3 regions of the Synechococcus sp. 65AY6A5 genome follow, and region 2 is predicted to be linked to each of the others. Evidence: riboswitches for the same ligand, from Rfam matches in the RefSeq annotation. Region 2 holds a riboswitch; each other region holds the start of a gene.
The links. A riboswitch is a leader RNA that binds a small molecule or an ion and turns the genes downstream of it on or off. The one in region 2 is predicted to bind cobalamin.
Positions count from the first base shown of each region.

Region 1: it holds a riboswitch for cobalamin, as region 2 does, so the genes downstream of both, SYN65AY6A5_RS13385 (sirohydrochlorin chelatase) here and SYN65AY6A5_RS06005 (TonB-dependent receptor) in region 2, are expected to answer to the same signal.
Region 3: it holds a riboswitch for cobalamin, as region 2 does, so the genes downstream of both, metE (5-methyltetrahydropteroyltriglutamate--homocysteine S-methyltransferase) here and SYN65AY6A5_RS06005 (TonB-dependent receptor) in region 2, are expected to answer to the same signal.

Region 1 is NZ_AXUW01000002.1:355,943-360,614, reverse strand. It holds gene SYN65AY6A5_RS13400 (DUF5340 domain-containing protein) at 1-205, shown strand, start outside; gene SYN65AY6A5_RS13395 (heavy-metal-associated domain-containing protein) at 265-459, shown strand; gene SYN65AY6A5_RS13390 (heavy metal translocating P-type ATPase) at 572-2,887, shown strand; cobalamin riboswitch at 3,016-3,152, shown strand; gene SYN65AY6A5_RS13385 (sirohydrochlorin chelatase) at 3,182-4,210, shown strand; gene SYN65AY6A5_RS13380 (hypothetical protein) at 4,322-4,672, shown strand, end outside.
Region 2 is NZ_AXUW01000001.1:1,243,413-1,248,084, reverse strand. It holds gene SYN65AY6A5_RS06015 ((2Fe-2S) ferredoxin domain-containing protein) at 1-535, opposite strand, end outside; gene SYN65AY6A5_RS06010 (DUF1636 domain-containing protein) at 545-961, opposite strand; gene SYN65AY6A5_RS06005 (TonB-dependent receptor) at 1,059-3,002, opposite strand; cobalamin riboswitch at 3,042-3,183, opposite strand; gene SYN65AY6A5_RS06000 (DUF1565 domain-containing protein) at 3,275-4,672, opposite strand, start outside.
Region 3 is NZ_AXUW01000001.1:2,172,716-2,177,387, reverse strand. It holds gene metE (5-methyltetrahydropteroyltriglutamate--homocysteine S-methyltransferase) at 24-2,267, opposite strand; cobalamin riboswitch at 2,673-2,878, opposite strand; tRNA gene SYN65AY6A5_RS10315 (tRNA-Arg) at 2,893-2,967, opposite strand; gene SYN65AY6A5_RS10310 (molybdenum cofactor biosynthesis protein MoaE) at 3,001-3,486, opposite strand; gene SYN65AY6A5_RS10305 (MoaD/ThiS family protein) at 3,487-3,750, opposite strand; gene moaC (cyclic pyranopterin monophosphate synthase MoaC) at 3,725-4,672, opposite strand, start outside.

The DNA.
Region 1 (4,672 bases), on a different contig from region 2:
CGAATTTCTGCTGCGGGTATTGGAGCGGCAAACCTTTCCGGCAGTGGAAGAACAGGATTTTGGCAACCGAGGCCGCACGCAAGAGCTGATCAACTCCCTGCGCAAAGCCCTCACCCAACAGGTGCAACTGGAGGAAGAGTGGCGACAGCGGGGCTATCAGGTGGACTACCGCTGGAATATGGACGAGCCTCAGCCTCCCTCTTGACCTTCCAGCCCACTGTAAGGTTTAGCATCCTTTCAGTGGCATTGGGGGGGTTTTCCAAGATGCAGGTTGTTTTGACGGTGCCCAAGCTGGCCTGTGGGGCCTGTATAGACACCATTGCGCAAGCGGTGCGGCAACTGGATCCCCAGGCGCAGGTGGAAGGGGATCCCAAAACCAAACAGGTGCGGATTACTTCTGAGCGGTCTGTGAGCGATTTGCGGCAGGCCCTCACCCAGGTGGGATATCCCCCGGCCTAGTCAATTTTGGGCCGGGAACGGTCGGGTGTCTGTTTTGAATTTCTGTACAGATGGCTGCCTTCGCCCTGCCCAGGGTGGAGAGTAGCTGTCGTTTCATCAACAAGGTGTTGCCATGTCTGCCCATAAAGGGTCATCGGCTGCACTATCGGCCTCTGCGCCTTCTCCTGAGGGCACTTGGCAGTTGGCCTTACAAGGGATGAGCTGTGCCTCCTGCGCCCGCAGCATCGAACAGGCCCTCGCTCAGGTGCAGGGGGTGTCCCACGGATCAGTGAATTTTGCCAGTGAGCAGGCCACCGTCAAAGGGGATCCCAGGCTGGTGGATCCGCAGGCGCTGATTCGGGCGGTGGAGCGGGCGGGGTATCGGGCGCGCCTTATCCAGGAGGATTGGCAGCTGGACGATCTGTCGGATCCAGAGCGGATCGCCCAACGGGCCGCAGAACGGGAACTGAAGCTCAAGGTGGCGATAGGGGTGGGCATCAGCACGGTGCTGGTGATCGGATCCCTGCCGATGATGCTGGGGATGGACATCCCGGGCTTTCCCATGTGGCTGCACAATCCTGGGTTGCAGTTGCTGCTGACGGCTCCGGTGCAGTTTTGGGTGGGCAAGCATTTTTATCGAGGCGCTTGGGCTGCTTGGCAACGGCGTTCAGCGGATATGAACACGCTGGTGGCCTTGGGGACGAGCGCGGCTTTTTTCTATTCTGTTTTCCCAACGGTTTTCCCCGACTATTTTCACCGGCAAGGACTGCACCCGGATGTCTATTATGAGGTGTCGGCGGTGGTCACCACCTTGATCCTGGTGGGCAAGTGGATGGAGCAACGGGCCAAAAGGCAAACCTCTGAGGCCATTCGCAAGCTGATCGGGCTGCAACCGAAAACGGCGAGGGTAATCCGCCAGGGGGTGGAGCAGGATGTCCCCATTCGGGAGGTGCAGGTGGGGGATCGGATCCGGGTGCGCCCCGGCGAGAAGGTGCCGGTGGATGGGGTAATCCTAGAGGGATCCTCCAGCCTCGACGAGTCGATGGTGACCGGCGAGAGCCTGCCTGTTGTCAAATCGGCGGGGGATGAGGTGATTGGGGCAACGCTGAATCGGACGGGCAGCTTTGTGATGGAAGCGCGGCGGGTGGGCAAAGACACAGTTCTGGCCCAGATCGTGCGCTTGGTGCAGGAAGCTCAGGGATCCAAAGCCCCAATTCAACAGGTGGCGGATCGGGTGACTGCCTGGTTTGTGCCGGCAGTGATCGGGGTGGCAGTTCTAACTTTTGTGCTCTGGTGGGTGCTGGCCGATAACCCGACACTGGCCTTGGTGAACACGATTGGGGTGCTGATCATCGCCTGCCCTTGTGCGCTGGGGTTGGCAACCCCCACCTCGATCCTGGTGGCCACGGGACGAGGGGCAGAATTGGGGATCCTGGTGAAAAGTGCCGACAGCCTGGAATTGGCCCACCACTTGCGCACGGTGGTCTTGGACAAAACTGGCACCCTGACCGAAGGTCGCCCTACCGTCACCGATATTTGGGCCCACGGCTCCTCTCCCCTGACGGTGTTGCGCCTGGCAGCGGCGGTGGAGCGGCACTCGGAACATCCTTTGGCCCAGGCGGTGGTGCAGAAAGCCGAAGCGGAAAAAATTGCCATCCCTCCTGCCCAGCATTTTCAGGCAAGGATAGGCAGTGGGGCAGAAGCCTGGGTGGAAGACCAGTGGATCCGCATCGGTCGGCTGAGCTGGCTACAGGAGATGGGGATCCCTTGGGATCCCTCTTGGTCAGAGCGGGTTCAGAATTGGGAAAGCCAGGGCAAAACGGTGATCGGCGTGGCGCAATCCCACCGTCTGGTGGGGCTGTTGGCCATTGCCGATCCGCTCAAACCCACCTCTCCTGAGGCAGTGCAACAGCTGCAACAGATGGGTCTAGAGGTGATCCTGCTAACCGGGGATAACCCCACTACGGCCCAAGCGATTGCCCGGCAGGCAGGCATTCAGCGGGTAATTGCCCAAGTCCGCCCCGATCAGAAGGCAGCTTACATTCGCAGCTTCAGACAACCTCGACACCGGGTGGCGATGGTGGGAGATGGCATTAACGATGCTCCGGCTCTGGCAGAAGCCGATGTGGGGATCGCCATTGGCACAGGTACGGATGTGGCGATGGCCGCCAGCGATATTACCCTCATGTCGGGGGATCTGCGGGGAGTCGCCACAGCCATTCAACTCAGCCGGGCCACCCTCAACAACATCCGCCAGAACCTCTTCTTCGCCTTTATCTACAATACGCTGGGGATCCCGATTGCCGCTGGGGCGCTCTATCCCTTTACAGGCTGGTTGCTCAACCCTATGCTGGCGGGGGCAGCCATGGCCCTGAGTTCCATTTCGGTGGTCGCCAATGCCCTGCGCCTGCGACACTTTCGAGCCCACAGACCGGCAGGCCGGCGTTAGGCCCTCTCCCAGGGGCAAGGGGGATTAGCGCGGCAACAGTTTTGCTGCCCTTTGAGCATGAGTCTGCCGTACCGCTCATGCCTCAGGGCTATCTTCTGGCAGACAAGGACATCCCCCCCAGGGGGCTTGGTGAACGACAAGCGGCAAGCTAACCTAAAAGGCTCAGGCAGACTGGGGAAAGCGCGGTGCAAATCCGCCACTGTGACGCAACTGTGATGGGATCCCTCCCTCAGCCAGAACACCCACCTGCCGTTGTCCTGTACCCCTTGCGATTCACAAGGAACGGAGTTTTTTGTGTTGAATACCCTCAGTTTTTCCCCTCCCCGTGCGGTTGGGCAGTTTTCTTCTCCTGCCTTGCCCCTGTTGCTCATCGGCCATGGATCCCGTGACCCTGAAGGGCAGCAAGCCTTTCTGGAGCTGGCCCAAGTTTATCAATCCCTCACCCCCCATCGGCCGGTGATCCCCTGCTTTTTGGAGCTAGCCCAGCCCAGTATTGCCCAGGGGGTGGAACAATGCTTGGCCCAAGGGTGGCAGGAGATCGTGGCCCTGCCGCTGCTGCTTTTTGGGGCGCGCCACAACAAGTTCGACGTGACGGTGGAGCTGGATCGTCTGCAGGCCCTCCACCCGCAGTTGCGCATCCACTACGGCGGGCCGCTGGGGATCCGGGTCGAGATCTTGCAACTGTTGCGGGAGCGATTGGCCACTCTGCTGGCTGCCCAGCCGCAGCAGATCCCAGGGGCGGAAACGGTGTTGCTGTTTGTCGGTCGCGGCTCCAGCGATCCCGAAGCCAACGCCGAAGCCTGTAAGCTGGCCCGGCTGCTTTGGGAAGGATCCGGGTTTGCTGCCGTGGAAACCTGCTTTATCGGCATCACCCATCCCCGCCTGCCGGTGGGTCTGGAGCGGGCCCTCTCTTGGCAGCCGCGCCGGGTGGTTGTGCTGCCCTATTTTCTCTTTACAGGGGTGCTGGTGAAAAAAATCGAGGCGGCGGTGCAAGAACGGCGACGCCAATACCCCGAGATCGACTGGCTGATGCTGCCGGAATTGGGCCTTGTGGACGCGGTGCTGCACAGCCTGCAGCAACTGGAGCAGGAAGCTCTCCAGGGCCAAACCCTGATGAACTGCCACCTCTGCAAGTTTCGCCTGGCGGTGAGCGCAGAGCTGGGAGCGGGGCATACTCATCACCATGACCATGACTCCCATGGGCACGGATCCCATCACCATCACTCTCACCATCACCACAACCACGGCCATACCCCCGCAGCAGCAGCGGATCCCTGGGCCGAATTGCAGAGCTACCACCAGCGGGCTTGGCAAGTGCCCTAAGCGAGAAACAGAGGCTGCCGGCGGGATAAACTGAGATGCAGGCAGGCGATCTGTGAACCTGACCTCTGGTTCTCCTGCTCCGGTGGTTCTGCTAGCGAAAAAACAGAAACGATGATGTTCTCCCGCTCCTCTTGGGTCTCAGGTGCCGCTGCCGCGGGGAGCGGGATCTTTGTCTTCGCGTTGGTGGTGGGCCTGCTGGATCAGATCCTGCCGACCCTGCCCAAGGTTTCCCTGTCCTTGGCCGGGATCCCTGGGCTCCTGGCTGCAATTGGGGCCTCCTACGGGGTTTGGCGGCTGGTTCAGATGGGTCTGCAGTCGCATTCCTGGCCTGACTTTCGAGAATCGCTGTTGGCGGCTGTGTCTCCCTTCGATCCTGCCGATCACGGTGGTAGGCCGCGGCAACCCGAAGTGGATCCGCGTCCTCTGCAAGTGGCTGAGGAGATCCGCCAAACCCAGCTTCGC
Region 2 (4,672 bases):
GCAGGCGTTCATAAAGGGAGAGCTTCTGATAGTCGGCTTTGCCTTCGGGCAGGTAGTCTTCTCCTGGCCCCAAAAAGGGACTGGGCAAAAAGATCTGCAGCAGCGATTCCTCTGCTCCGTTCCAAAATTGGATCCCCCATTGGCGAGGCTGGCCCTGCGGATTGAGGCGGCGATAGAGGGCGGCGCGGCCGACCAATCTTTTGCGGCGCAGCTCAGGTGGAGTTCTGCTGTAGGGGCCGCCCTGGTGCTCTTCTAGACACAGGTGCAAATGCCAAGTTTCGGTGGCCACGGTCAAATAGCCGTCGTAGAGCACACAGAGAGCAGGGGGATCCTTGAAGGCCGCCTCCAGCACTCCTCCCTCCACCACCTGGCCCACTTGGATCTCGGCCCAGCGCTCCTGAAAGAGCTCATAGAGCAATGGCCCAAGACAGTCGATGTGAGCCGGGATCCCTTCGTAAACGGTTGTCCAGCCGGTGGGGAAAACCTCTTGCCAAGTCTGGTTTAAGGGCGTGATCCAGGGACTGAAAGCGGCCATAGGTTGCTCCTATTGGATTGGCGGAATGCGGGCAATCACCCCCTTTTTGATGGGGCGCTCTGCCCAGGGCAGGATCCCATCGGGCTTTGTCAAATACAGCTCCGCCGTTTGTAAGATTGGCTCTACATCTTTTGGATCGAGATCGCCAAAGACATAGGTCATCTTCCCCGGGGCTGCTAGGGCAATCACGCAGGCATGGCTGCAGCCGCTCATACAGGCAACTGGCTTCAGGTGCAATTGGGAATTGAGCACTTGCGATTGCAAGGCGGCCAGGAGCATTTCTCCTTTGCTAGTCCCTTCTTTTTGGCCGTTCACCCAGCGAGATCCGCAGGTGGTGCAGATCCAGAGGTAATGTTCGGCCTCAGCTTGAGCCGAAGTTGTCGATGGAGAAAAGTTAGGAGATAGAGAGTTGGTTGAGATCGCCATAAGTTGCATCCAAACTAAACCGTAAAGCAGACAATCAACTTGGAAAGTTCTCGCTAAAAGTGGTCAGCCGGAGAGTTAAAAACAGCCTGGGATATCGCTAAAATTGCCCCCGCAAGTTCACCCTCAGCGTGCGGCCAACTCCGGGATAGCCGGGGAAAACTTCATACTGCTCATCCAGCAGGTTGTCGATCCCCAACTCTAGGCTCAGGGCCTCAGCCAACGGGATCCCGCCGCGCAGAGCCACGGTGGTGTAGCCTGGCAGGGATTCCGTATTGGCATTGTTGGTAAAAAAGCTCCCAATGTGATGGACCAAAATCGAGCCGTACCAGCCCTGCTCGTGGCGGTAGCTTAGGCCTAGATTGAAGCTATCGGCTCCTACAAAGGCTAGCTCTTTGCCAACTGTGGCCGGGTTAAGGGCAGCGCGGATGATGGGATCATTGAGGGTATAGTTGGCAAAAAGCGTCCAGTTTTCCCCCAAACGCAAATCTAAAGCCGCTTCCAGGCCGGTATATTCGACCAGCCCGATATTTTCATAGGTTCCCCGGCGCGGCCCAAGGCTGACAAAGGTGATGCCATCGCGGATGCGGTTGTGGGCAAAAGTTAAGCGCAGCAGGCCAAAATCTCCCAAGGTTTGATCCAGGCCGATGTCCAAGCTCTCCCCTCGCTCTGGGCGGAGATTGGGGTTGCCATCCACTTCAAAAAAGCCGCGCAGCCGAAAGAACAATTCCGAGATCAAGGGGGTGCGAAAGCTGCCGGCGTAGCTGGCCCTCAAGGTAGTTCCCTCGGCAACTGCCCACCGGATCCCCACAGCCGGCGAGGTGGCCGAGCCGTTGGCCAAACTGCTGAAGTCCTGACGGATGCCCAGGTCGAGGTGGAACTGGGGATCCGGGCTGTAGTCCAGGCGGGCAAACAGGGCCCCCTGGTTAACCGTATCGTCGTAGTTGATATTGGCAGAACCCCTGGCAAAAGAAAAAGTCGTATTGCGGGCTGAGATAGAGCGATAATCTGCCCCCAAAACTCCCTCTAGGTTTTCGCCGGCCTGCCAAGCATATTGAAGCTGGGATCCCCAGCCATTGCGCAAGATGACGTCGCGGGATCCCTGGCTTTGCGGAGCGCTGAAGCGGTAGTTGAGATCGTCCAAAAAGACTCTTGCCTGCAGGGATCCTGTTTCCTGAGTCCACAGCCAACTGAGATCCAGCAGCAGATCGTTGGTGTTTTGCTCTGCGTCGGGAGAGGGAAACTCTACACTGCCGGGCACGCGAAAGGCTTTGTTGAGGTAGAGGGCGTTGGCTGTTAGGACTTGATCTTCGGCCAGTTGCCAGGTGAGCTTGGCCTGCAAGTTGTGGTACTCCACCGCCGAGTTTTCCCGCCTGCCTGACTTGCCCAGCCGCTCAATGGCAAAGGGAAAGTCGTTGTTACTTTGCAGACGGCGATAGCTGAGCACCCAGCCCAGATCCTGGGCTTGGCCGCGACTTTGGATCCCTTGCTCATTGAGACCGTAGCTGCCGACCGCCGCTTCCAGCACCGTCTCCGTTTCTGGCTGCGGCTCCACCGTGACGATGTTGATCACGCCGCCAACGGCGTCTGAGCCGTACAGGGTAGAGCCGCCGCCGGGGGAGACTTCAATTCGCTCGACGACATCGGTGGTGATTTGGGAGAGGTCAAACCCCCCGAAAAAACCCAGATCGTTGAGAGGGCGGCCATCCAAGAGCACCAATACCTGCGCCGTTCGCGCCCCTCGCATGAATTGAGAGCTAAGAGCTCCCAACTGAGTTCCCGCTGTGCCATTGCTGAGGATCCCGGGCAAGTAGCGCAGGGCTTCCTGCACCGTCCTTGCCCCTTGCTGGCGCATCTGCTGGCGGGTGATGACGTAGACTGGGCGGGAAGACTCTCGCAGCAGGCCGGGACGGCGAAACGGGGTGGTGACGGGTTGATTCAAAATCTCGGCGCTGAGGCCGGTATCCAAGATTGCCTGCCCCCAGGCCGGGATCCCCAAACTCAAGATCCCCAGCCCAAGGCTGAGACATACAGTTACTTTCATCCGGTTGCTCCTGCTTCCGTGCGACGCGGAAGGGCTAAGCTTTGAGCCAAAGCCGCAGGCGGGCATCCTGACTGAGGGCCTCAGCCCATCACAGTTGCGGCACAGCGCCGGATTTGCACCGGACTTTCCCCATTGCTTGCCCTGGCTGATCCCCAGGACAACCTGACGGCACGGCTTTCCTCCCCATTGCTCTGGAAAAAGCCGTGCTAGGCATCATACATTCCCTGCTGGGGAGTTCCTATCCTGCCGGGGGGGATCCCTGGGCAGTGAGGTCAACGGAAGATCATCTCCGCCACCGCGTCAAAGCCGGCGTCCAACAGCCGATCCAAGACTGACTGGGCCTGGCTGCGGCTGTCGTAGAGGCCGGCCTGCAGCACCCTCCTGCCGTTGAACACGGTCTCCACCGCTTCGGGGACGAGCTGCCGCAGCCGCTGCAAATCGTCGCTGCCCTTGGGGGTCACCAGCACACGAAAGCGGGTGGCCGACTCTGCTGGGGCTACCGCCGGTTCTGGAGCCGCGGCAACGGGAACAGGGGGGGTTGTTGGGCTGCTGCCCGCTTGTCGGCGAGCCGGGGGTGGCAGGAGGGTAGTAATATCCGTGAGAGGAGCCACAGATTGCTGGCGGACGGGAGTGGCAGGAGCAGGCTCAACCGGTTGGGCAGGCGTGGTGGAGCCATCGGGGGTGAAGGGGACGGCAACAAACTCCTGGGGTTGAGCGCCTGCCGGCTGAGGGGGGGCACTGGGCAAAATGCGCCCTCCCGATCCCGCTGCAGGAGGGGGAACGGGGGCAGTCGATTGGGGCACCGTCACCACCGGCAAGGTGGGAGAGGCCGCCGCCGGCTGGGGATCCCTGCTGGGAGCCGGAGGCTCGGCCTGCGGAGGTGTGGGCAGCGTCAAGCCGCCTGCCGCAATGGGTGGCGGGGCGTTGCTGGGCAGCGCAGCCACCGTGGTCTGGCCGGCCAGATCCAGCTCCCCTTTGGTTTTGCCGGCCAGTTGGTTGCCATTGGCGTTGAGGCGCAGGCCGCGGGTGGCGTTGTGGATGTCGTACTGGCCGTTCCCCTCAAAGATGTTGTTGCCGGGATCCGAAGCCGTGCCCAAATCTGGCTGGGCGGTGGTGATAGCTGTCAGGCCAGTCTCCAGGTTGCGGGCAATGAGATTGTTGCGCAGGATGGGACGGGCGCTGCCGCCGACCACAATGCCGGTGCGGTTTTGCAGGATGCGGTTGTTGCGCACAATCGGCGCCGAGCGCTGGTCGATGGTGAGGCCAAAGCCGGTCTCTTGGAAGAGGTTGTTGACAATGGTGGGCTGGGAGGTGCCCAAGACGGAGATGCCGTTGGCCCCGTTTTTGTAGAAGCGGTTGCCTTCTATCCAGGGGTTGGAGGCGCCGGCGATGAAAATGCCGTCGTGGATGCTGCCCACAAAGCTGTTGTTGAGAATGCGCGGGGAAGCCGATTCTACCCAGAGGGCGTAGCCGCGCCGACCCTGGTTGCGCAGGGTAACCCCCCGCACCTCTGAGCCGGTCTCTGCCAGCAGGGCAACGTTTTGCCGGGCCAAGGTCGGGCTCATGTAGGTGCCGCCGCCATCGATCAGGTAGCCCTCTCCCAAGGTGGACTCGTCCCCGCGCAAGATAAGGCCGGCCTTGAGGCGGATGGGGAAGACTTCGCCGCTTTC
Region 3 (4,672 bases), 930 kb from region 2:
GGCCTGAGCAACCTTGCCGGGGGCTAGGTGGCCTGGAGCTCCTCCCTTAGACGCTGAGTGGCTGCCACCATGTTTTTCAGGGCAGGGATCACTTCCTCCCAGCGGCGGGTTTTTAGGCCGCAGTCGGGGTTGACCCAGGTTTGCTCTAGCGGCAAGTGGGCCACTCCCAGGCGCAGTTGCCGGAGAATCTGCTCGGTGTCGGGCACCGCCGGGCTGTGAACGTCGTAAACGCCGTTGCCTACCTGGTGGCGATAGCCGGCTTGGGCAATCTGCAGCAAGGTTTTGTTGCTGCTGCGGCTGTTTTCGATGGAGAGGACGTCGGCATCCAGACGCTCGATGTGCTCGATGATGTCCCCGAACTCCGAGTAGCACATGTGGGTGTGGATCTGGGTTTCGGGCTTGGCGCCAGCGGTAGTCAGGCGGAAGGCCTCCACCGCCCAACTTAAGTATTCTGGCCAGCGCTCTTTTTTCAAGGGCAGCCCCTCTCGCAGCGCTGGCTCGTCCACCTGCACCATCGCGGCTCCGGCAGCTTCCAAGTCGGCCACCTCTGCCCGCAGGGCCAGGGCAATTTGCAGGGCCTGCTCGCGACGGGAAACGTCAACGCGGGGGAAGGACCAGTTGAGCATGGTTACCGGCCCTGTCAGCATCCCCTTGACCGGCTTTTGAGTCAGAGATTGGGCCACCTTGAACTCCCGCACCGTCATGGGGCGAGGGCGAGACACGTCGCCGTAGAGAATGGGGGGACGCACGCAGCGGCTGCCATAGCTCTGCACCCAGCCGTGCTCGGTAAAGGCAAAGCCCTGCAGTTGTTGGGCGAAGTATTCCACCATGTCGGTGCGCTCGAACTCACCATGCACCAGCACATCCAGGCCAATTTCTTCTTGGATGCGGATGCACTTGGCAATTTCGGCGTCGATGGCAGCTTCGTATTCGGCCTGGGAGATCTCGCCCTTTTTGTACTTGACCCGCCACTGCCGGACTTCGGGGGTTTGGGGAAAAGAGCCGATGGTGGTGGTCGGCAGCGGTGGCAGCTTGACCTGCCGGCCTATACGCTGCTCGTAGGGAAGGGAGCGCTGGAAGTCCTGCGCCGTCAGGTTGGCCAAGGCCTGGCGCACTGTAGAGTTGGGGGGATTGAAGTCCTGGAAGGCCTGCCACTGCTGCTCCAGCTCCTGCTGCTGGGCGGCGGTGTCTTCGCCGTTGAGGGTGCGGGCCAGCAGAACCACCTCGGCCAGCTTCTGCTCGGCAAAGCTGAGAACATTGCGCAAAGGCTCTGGCAGGTGGGTTTCCAGAGCAGCGTCGTGGGGCACAAATTGGAGCGAGCAAGAAGGCTGCACCCGCAGGTTGGGGGCTAGGGCTTGCAGCTCTTGCAGAGTGGCCAGAACGGCTTTGGGCTGGATCTGCCAGATGTTGCGCCCGTCCACTACCCCCGCCCCCAGGATCTTGTCGGCGGGGAAGCCGTGGGCTCTGACCAGTTCCAGGTTGTGGCCGCGGGTGAAGTCGAGGCTGAGGCCAGCTACCGGAAGCTCCACCGCCCAGGGGTAAGTCTCCCCCAAGTCGTCAAAGTAGGTAACCAGGTGGAGAGGGATCCCCACGCTTGCAAGCCAGCGGTAGGTCTGCTCCACCGCTTCCTGAAGACTTTTGCCTTCGCTGGTCACCAAGATGGGCTCATGGACTTGCACTTCCCGGATCCCCAGGCGCTGCAGCTCCTGCAAGAGTTCTCTGTAGAGAGGAAGCAGCTTCTCCAGATCCCCCCGCAACTCGCCAGAGCGCTGGCTTAGAGCAAGAAGGGTAACCGGACTGAGGAGGACGGGGCTGGTGCGGTTTCCTAGGATCCCTTGCGCCCGTCGCACCGTGGCCAGGAAGTCGTCGAAATGGGCCTGAGGGATCGCGTCGGCCTCAATTTCCGGCACCAGGTAGTGGTAGTTGGTGTCAAACCACTTGGTCATTTCCAAGGCCGGCAGCCCCTCCTGCCCCCGCGCCATGGCAAAGTAGCGCTCCAGGCCTGATAAGCTCTGAAACCGGGAGGGAATCAGCCCCAGCCAGGTGGCCCAGTCCAAAACGTGGTCGTAGAGGGTTTGATCTCCTACGGCAATGTGGTCGAGGTTGGCCTGTCGCTGGGTTCGCCAGGCCTGACTCTCCAGATCCTGCAGCGTCGCCAACAAGGCTTCCGCCTCCAGGGTGCCGCCCCAAAAGGCCTCCAGGGCTTTCTTCAGCTCGCGGCGCTTGCCCATGCGGGCATAGCCTAGGGTTTGAGTTTCAATGGCCATAAGGTACCTTGTCCTGAATCGAATTCGGTAATTGAGGTTGCCGCCAGTTGTCATCCAACCTAGGCAGCAAGAGATGGCCGCCGACATGCCTATCGGTGGCATCCCGGCAGAAGGTTTTCCCTAGGCCAGGAAACCTGCCGGAGCTGTCAAGGCGTTCCTTCACCCTGGCGGCTTGCCCACTCTGCACAGGGGGATGCCCAGAGGACTCTTTTGTGCAACCAAAGCGAGCAACCGTCCTCCTAGCTGCCCCTGAGCTAACTGCTCAGCTCTCTTGTCCGCGCTTTTGACTGAGTGCCTACGATCCGAGAGCGTCGAAAATCCGTAAGCAGGCCGATGAAAAAACTTCGAGACGGGAACGGGCTAACGTCAAAATGGGGAGCATATCTGTACCTCGCAGATATGGTGAACTGTGGAAAAACCGCCGGCGGGCATTCTGACTTGCTCAGTTTTGGAGGGGCTGGCTTGCGTCTCAAGGCCTCTTGCAACAACGAACTAGGGATCCCAAGTCCAAAACCGGCTCACAGCTGCGGGACAGCGGCAGATTCTCACTGCACTTTCCCCGTTGCCTCTGACGGCTGATCCCCGTCAGAACCGACAGTAGACTTTATCCTATCACTGGTTTTAGCGGGACTGGGCGGATTTGAACCGCCGACCTAGCGCTTAGGAGGCGCTTGCTCTATCCAGGCTGAGCTACAGCCCCAGGTCAGGTACCTCACTGATACTAGCAGAGAGGCTAGGGGGTATCGCCGCAAGGCTGCCGAGCAATAGCGTTCTTATGGAATTGCTGGAACAAAGGCTTTGCTTTCTGACACAAAACCCAACGCGGCGGCTCACCCCAGTAGTACTCTTTTTTCCAAATGGGCAAGCGCTCCTTGATTGCATCAATGATGTAACGTGCTCCAGCAAAAGCGGCGCCGCGATGTTCAGCTGTAGCACCAACCCAAACCGCAATATCACCAATTGCAAGATGACCCTGGCGGTGACAGGCAACAGCACCGCAGAGGCCAAACTTGGCGTGGGCTTCTCGGAGGATCTTCTCGCCCTCCTTCTGGGCAAGGATCTCGTAGACTTCGTACTCCAAGCTGAGAACAGGTTTGCCCTGGCTGTGGTTGCGTACCCAGCCCTCGAAGGTTACTAAGGCACCCGCTGTGTTATTGACGAGCAAACGACTGAGTTCAGCTGGCTGGATGGTGCTATCCACAATTAGAAAACGCAGCATTTAGCCCCCACAAACTGGTGGAATGAAAACTACCAAGGCACCTTCATCTATCGGCCTAGTCAAGTCACAGAACTCATGATTGACAGCAACCTTAACGTCCTCCGCTGCTAGCGAAAATCCATACTTTGCTTGCAGCTGCTGATAGAGCTCTAGGTAGTTTGCTGCACTGGTTTGCAGCACTTCGCTGCTCCGCTGAGCCTGTTCCCGCAGCACTGCTACATATTGAATTGTTACGGTCTTACTTAGGACAGATTGAGTTACCATGGCTGCAACTACCCCAAACTGATTGGAAAGTGGCATACTCCTCGGCGGTATTGACGTTCATGAGCTCGACCTCATGGTTGGGGGTAACTAGGGTGCAGGGCTGCCTGCTGAGGATTTCCACAGGGCAGTACACCCCTTCCGCGTAAGCCCTTTCTAGTACCGCTGCAGCTTGAGGAGTATAGATGGCGCAAAGAGCTTCCGGGAAGCCGCGCTCGGGGTTAACATAGCAAGTTGCGATTGTTTCGGCTTGGTAGTGATCCAGCAGCTTTTGGATTGTTTCTGACCGAAGGTTCAGTAGATCACAGGCAACAACCAACCAGTTAGCTTCAGGATGAGTATTCAAGGCAGTCAATAGGCCACTGATCGGGCCAACGCTTTCTACTAGATCTGGTAGTGTGGGCAAGAGCTCTAGAGCTGTGCCCGACCACTGACCGGCACGCGCTGACAAGTAAACCTGCTGGCAGTAGGGCTGCAGCAGTTCATAGAGATAGGCGGCGTGGGGTTTGCCAAAAGGGTTCAGCAGCGCTTTATCGCGACCCATGCGCTTGCTACGTCCCCCTGTGAGCACCAAGCCATAGAGGGGACGTTCCAGGAGGGCGTTTTTGCCGCCGGACTTAGTTACTAGGCGGGTCTCCTGGATGCAGATATGGGGCGACACCGACTTGCACATGTCATAGATTGTCAGCGCTGCTGTTGCCGCACCACAGAGAGCTTCCATTTCAACCCCTGTCTTAGCGCTGGTCTTGACAGTGCAGTGGATGGTTACAAGCAAGTGATCATCAATTGTGATATCAAAGGTGCAGTCTTCAACAGGGATCTGATGACAAAAGGGGATCAGTTGGTCAGTTCTTTTAACAGCCATTGTACCGGCAATGGTTGCTGTCTGAAATACCGGTCCTTTTTTCAGGTGGATATCTTGGCC